2 regions of the Streptococcus sp. SM5 genome follow, and region 1 is predicted to be linked to the other one. Evidence: riboswitches for the same ligand, from Rfam matches in the RefSeq annotation. Region 1 holds a riboswitch; the other holds the start of a gene.
The links. A riboswitch is a leader RNA that binds a small molecule or an ion and turns the genes downstream of it on or off. The one in region 1 is predicted to bind preQ1.
Positions count from the first base shown of each region.

Region 2: linked by a shared signal. The riboswitch ahead of PAN07_RS00045 (QueT transporter family protein) and the one ahead of PAN07_RS01815 (QueT transporter family protein) in region 1 are both predicted to bind preQ1.

Region 1 is NZ_JAJNSC010000002.1:108,303-111,426, forward strand. It holds gene PAN07_RS01795 (ABC-F family ATP-binding cassette domain-containing protein) at 1-720, shown strand, start outside; tRNA gene PAN07_RS01800 (tRNA-Arg) at 784-855, opposite strand; gene mscL (large conductance mechanosensitive channel protein MscL) at 964-1,341, opposite strand; gene PAN07_RS01810 (GtrA family protein) at 1,423-1,857, opposite strand; PreQ1 riboswitch class II at 1,886-1,983, shown strand; gene PAN07_RS01815 (QueT transporter family protein) at 1,981-2,490, shown strand; gene PAN07_RS01820 (hypothetical protein) at 2,611-3,027, shown strand.
Region 2 is NZ_JAJNSC010000001.1:11,500-14,623, reverse strand. It holds gene PAN07_RS00055 (aspartate-semialdehyde dehydrogenase) at 1-811, opposite strand, end outside; tRNA gene PAN07_RS00050 (tRNA-Thr) at 1,192-1,264, opposite strand; gene PAN07_RS00045 (QueT transporter family protein) at 1,364-1,873, opposite strand; PreQ1 riboswitch class II at 1,871-1,968, opposite strand; gene PAN07_RS00040 (GtrA family protein) at 1,997-2,428, shown strand; gene mscL (large conductance mechanosensitive channel protein MscL) at 2,514-2,891, shown strand; gene hemH (ferrochelatase) at 2,933-3,124, opposite strand, start outside.

The DNA.
Region 1 (3,124 bases):
GATCAAACTCAAAGCAAACTAACACCAAGTAATAGTGTACTAGACGAACTCTGGAATGATTTTAAATTAACACCAGAAGTGGAAATCCGTAATCGCCTCGGTGCCTTCCTTTTCTCAGGGGACGATGTTAAGAAATCAGTCGGTATGCTTTCAGGTGGAGAGAAAGCTCGCTTATTGCTGGCTAAACTCTCTATGGAAAATAATAACTTTTTGATATTGGACGAGCCGACAAACCACTTGGATATAGATAGTAAGGAAGTTTTAGAAAATGCACTGATTGACTTTGATGGGACTCTTCTATTTGTCAGCCATGACCGTTACTTTATCAATCGAGTAGCTACTCATGTTCTAGAATTGTCCGAAAATGGCTCAACCCTATACCTTGGAGATTATGATTACTATATCCAAAAGAAAGCAGAGCTAGCAGCTACTCAAGAGGTGCAATTAGGGGCTATCAATCAAGAGAAGGAAAGTTCTTCCCTTAATGATTATCAAGCTCAGAAGGAGACTCAAAAAGAGCTTCGGAAGTTAATGAAACAAGTTGAAAATCTTGAGACAGAAATTGAAGAACTTGAAACTCAAGCCCAAGCTATCTCTGAGCAAATGCTAACTAGCAATGATGCCAATGAACTCATGCAATTACAAGCAGAACTTGATAAGATTAGTCAACGTCAAGAAGAAGCTATGCTGGAGTGGGAAGAATTATCGGAGCAGGTGTAGATATAAAAAAAAAGCAGTGATAATACACTGCTTTTTTAATTATTAATAATATTCTATCTATAATCCACCCTGAGGGAATCGAACCCCCATCTCAAGAACCGGAATCTTACGTGATATCCATTACACTAAGGGTGGAAACTTCCCTCATTATATCAAAAAATATGGTGTAACTCAAGAGTCATCTAAAAGATGAAATATAACAATAAAAAAGGATTTAGACAAGATCTAAATCCTTTTAAATGTTTATTTTTTTTCAAGAAGTGCTTTGATTTCTTGAAGAACTTCCAATTCAGTTGGACCTGCTGGAGCTTCTTCAGCTTCTTCTTTCTTACCAAGGCTTTGAGCTTTTTCAATTCCTTTAACAACAAAGAAAAGAACAGTACCAATAACTACGAAGTTAATAACAGCACTCAAGAAACTTCCGTAAGCAACACCATTCCATGAAAGTTCAGCGATACGATCAACGTTCGCAGCTTTCAAAGCTGGGTTTAATAGAAGTGGAGTGATGATATCGTTAACGAATGAAGTTACGATAGCACCAAATGCAGTAGCGATGATCACACCGACAGCAAGGTCTACGACATTACCGCGGAGCAAAAATGCTTTAAGATCTTTTAACATTTTCTTTTTCCTTTCGAAATTTAATCAAATTTTTACAGACTACATTATATCGTAAATTTATATTAATTGCAAGAAAAGTGATTATTTCTTCTTAAATACAAAAAGCTTACTAAAAACGTAGTTGAGAACAACCATCGTAACTTGTGCAATGAAGATTTCAACTGTATTAATTGTATTAATATCATTTCCAACAAAGTAACCAATAATTTGTGGGAAGCTTGTCACAAAAATAAAAGTTAGTAGAAGATCTAATAAAAAGGTGATAAGTCTTGCAGAGGTGAATTTAATTAATCTATTAAACCAGTTTTTTCTTTCTTGCTTAAATACAAATGTGTCATTTGTAAAAAAGGCAAATAGAATCCCAGCAATATTCCCTAGAGCAGTCGCAACTAGCTCTTGCTGTGTTAGATAAAAGATGACGATGCGGACAAATATCGATACTACGGTAGTCGCAACTCCGAAAAATAGATAGGATAAAATCTCGTTATCAAAGAATTTTTTTATATATGTTTTCATATGATTAGTATAGCATAAAGCTGATAAATGTGCTATACTCGTAAAGTTGACTTGTTCAACCCTTGGTGCTTAGCTTCTTTCACCAAGCATATTACACGCGGCAGGGCCGCTAAAGGAGAAAACATGAAAAAACTTACTGTTCGTGATATGGCAGATATTGCCATTGTCGCTGCTATCTATGTGGTTTTAACAATTACGCCACCGCTTAATGCTATTAGCTTTGGTGCTTATCAGTTCCGTATCTCTGAAATGATGAATTTCCTAGCTTTTTACAATCCTAAGTATATCATCGGTGTTACTATTGGATGTATGATTGCTAATTTCTTTAGTTTTGGAGTTATCGATGTTGCTGTTGGAGGTGGATCGACTTTAGTATTCCTAAGTCTTGGAGTCATCTTGTTTAGCAAATACAGCAAAGACTATCTATTTAATGGATTGATTCGAAAAGATCATTTCTTCTTTTCAATTCTATTCTCAATATCTATGGTAACAATTGCGGCTGAATTGTATCTTGTTGCTGAAGCTCCATTTTTCTTGACATGGTTCACTACAGGTATCGGAGAATTTGCTTCCTTAATCATCGGAGCTATTATCATTGGAAAAATTGGTCAACGAATTGATTTGACTAGATAAAGGTATCACATCAAATATTCATGAAAAGGTCTGAACTCTGTTCAGTCTTTTTCTTATTTTTCTATAGACCCAGGCTCTCAACAAAAGTGGTATAATAAAGAAAAAAGGGATTATTTTAATATGTATGGTTATCGTATTTCAGTTTTTGAAGTCCTTTGGAAAAATCAGGTCATTAGATTTTTGTTAATTTTTTTAGCACTATTTTATTTCTATCTTTTTTTCCAAAGAGTTAAGACATCTTTAAAAAGTGGTGGGAGTATGTTGGATCCTTTTCATATTGCAAAGGGAAGATTATACATTCACACGATTATTCTTTTTAGAAAAAGGATTGTTCCTCTAGCTGAAATTAGACAGATTGATATTGATTACGTTCGAGGGAGAAGAATGAATGGGGACAGGTATCATCTGTACTTTACAAGGAAAGATGGAAAATCTTTTACTTTTCATTTTGGAAAAAGCAAAAGAAACGAGGAGTTAGTGAAAAATCTTGCCAATGTGGCCAAGAAGTGCCATATTAAACTAAATCAAATATATTAAGAATTGATTTTTTGAAATCTTTACCAAAGTTTTAGTGTTTTATGGTAAAAAAGAAGCTATCACATTTTTGTTATTTATGTTATAATATTCACAAAGA
Region 2 (3,124 bases), on a different contig from region 1:
CTTTTACTTCTTCAATTGGAGCCACTTCTTTTGTTTCGATGTAAACAGACTCAGAGTGAGCTGACAAGACTGGAATACGCACACATGTTGCAGATACTGCAATGCTATCATCTTCCATGATTTTCTTAGTTTCCTTAGTCATCTTCATCTCTTCGTAAGTGTAATCATTGTCAGTGAAGACATCGATTTGTGGAAGAGCATTAAAAGCGATAGGATAATGTTTCTTGTCACCACCTGAAGGCAAGATTTCGGCATGTAAATCACGTGGGGTTACACCATCATTCAAGACTTCACGAAGTTCACGTTGTGTCTCAAGAATTGCTCCCATACCAGCACCTGAAACTGCTTGGTAAGTTGAAACAATGATACGGTCCAAGCCCCATTTTTGGCGAACTGGCTCAAGAGCCACCATCATTTGAATTGTTGAACAGTTAGGGCAGGCAATGATACCGTTGTGGGCATCAAGTGCATGAGCATTGACCTCTGGAACAACCAAAGGAACATCTGGATTTTGACGGAAGTAAGATGTATTATCTACTACTACCGCTCCAGCTTTAACTGCGTATGGTGCATATTTAGCTGATGTAGAACCACCTGCTGAAAAGAGAGCAATATCAACTCCTTCAAAAGCTGTTTCGGTCGTTTCTTCAATCGTAATATCTTGATCTTTAAATTTCAAAGTCTTGCCTGCTGAACGTGCAGAAGCAAGGTAACGAATTTTATCGATTGGAAGTGTTGATTCTTCCAACATTTTTATCATCTGAGCTCCGACAGCACCTGTCGCGCCGACTACAGCAACTGTATATCCCATAAATAACCTCTTTCGGAATTTTCTAAAAATTTCTATAATAGATGTATTATACTACTTTTTCCATGAATTGCAAAGCTTTTTCATCATTTTTTGGAAAATAAAAATCCCCAGTCGCTAGACTAGGGACTAAGAGGCATCTTCATGTGATGAGCAGGTTCACACAACTCATCAAGGTCCGCTCCTGCGTTATGACCTCCTTATGCTCAATAGTAGTCCGAAGACTACCTATCGACTCATCGCGTCTATTATATTACTAGAAATAAGTGGTTTTGTCAATAAGAAATTTTTGCAGGATGACTTTTATTATACAAAAGTCAGAATTTTTTCTCGCGAGCATAAGAAAAAAACTCTTGTGCTCAAGAGTTTCCCTGTAAATATCATGCTAATTGCCGGGATTGAACCGGCGACCTCATCCTTACCATGGATGCGCTCTGCCAACTGAGCTAAATCAGCTTACTTAAGAAGTATACTATAGTTAGAAAAACTTGTCAAGTTTCCTTAGAAATTTTCCATAAGAAAAAACCAGGTAAGAGCTACCTAGCTTATCTTCTTCTATTTGCTTAAATCAATTCGACGACCAATTTTTCCAATGATAATCGCACCAATAATTAATGAGGCAAATTCACCAATCCCTGTTGTAAACCAAGTAAGGAAAAATGGTAATTGCGCTACGATATTCAACTCGGCAGCGATAGTAAACATAGAAATTGAAAAGAGGATTGAGAAGAAGAAATGATCTTTTCGAATCAATCCGTTAAAAAGATAATCCTTGCTGTATTTTGCAAAAAGCCAAACACCTAGACTGAGGAATACTAAGGTTGATCCACCACCAACAAAGACATCTAGCATTCCGAAGCTAAAGAAATTGGCAATCATACAACCGATAGTAACACCGATAATGTACTTTGGATTGTAAAAAGCCATAAAGTTCATCATTTCTGAAATGCGGAACTGATAAGCACCGTAGCTAATGGCATTTAGAGGCGGTGTGACAGTCAAAACGACATAGATTGCAGCAACGATTGCGATATCTGCTACGTCACGAATAGTTAATTTTTTCATCTTTTCTCCTTTGGCGGGTTGTCCGCGTAAAATATGCTTGGTGAAAGAAGTTAAGCACCAAGGGTTGCTTGAATCAACCTTACTAGTATAGCACAATAGCCTGCTTTATGCTATACTAAAAGCATGAAAAAACGCATTCAAAGTCTCTTCGTGAATGAGCTCTTAGCCTATCTTTTTTTTGGAATAGCAACTACTCTTGTCTCCATTCTATCTAGATTAGTCATTTATCAATTAACCCATAGAGAACTCCTTGCTACTGCCTTAGCAAATATTATCGGTATCCTATTTGCTTTTATCACCAATGATACAATTGTCTTTAAGCAAGCTAGAGAGAATTGGTCAATTCGTTTAGTAAAATTTACTATAGCACGTCTTTCTACTTTTCTTTTAGACTTGTTTTTGACTTTTCTCTTTGTAACTCAGTTTCCTAATATTATCGGGCAATTTGTAAAATATAATATTAATAAGGTAATTGGCATTGAAACAGTTATTGCACAATTCTTAATAATTATCCTCAATTACATTTTTAGTAAGGTATTTATTTTTAAAAAATAAGAAAAATTTTAAACATATAGCTTGCAAGAACTTCTTAATTAATATATAATTAAGTGTAAAAATTTTTTAAAAGGAAATTATGAAAATGTTAAAAGATCTTAAAGCATTTTTGCTTCGTGGTAATGTTGTTGACCTTGCTGTCGGTGTGATCATTGCCTCTGCTTTTGGTGCAATCGTTACTTCACTTGTTAACGATATCATCACTCCACTTATTTTGAATCCAGCCTTGGAAGCTGCGAAAGTACAAAACATCGCTGAGCTTGCTTGGAATGGTGTTACATATGGTAAATTCTTGAGTGCTGTTATCAACTTCCTAGTTATCGGTACTGTTCTCTTCTTCGTTATCAAAGGTATTGAAAAAGCTCAAAGCCTTACTAAGAAAGAAGAAGCTGAAGAAGCTCCAGCTGGTCCAACTGAGTTGGAAGTACTTCAGGAAATCAAAGCTCTTCTTGAGAAAAAATAATCAATTAAAAGGATCTAGCGCAATGCTAAATCCTTTTTTCTTTACTCTTTCGGTAACTTGCCTGCTTTTTCAAGCATTTTCTTAATAAGATAAGGCATCTTAACATTTTCCCGACCTTTTTTCTCAATCAGTTTTTTCACAAATTCCGGCATTTGTAAATCTTCAGATTCGGCCAAAATATTTTTAGTCTCATCTGAAGGAACTAACTCATCAAAGGTTTCTTCTTCTGGGAG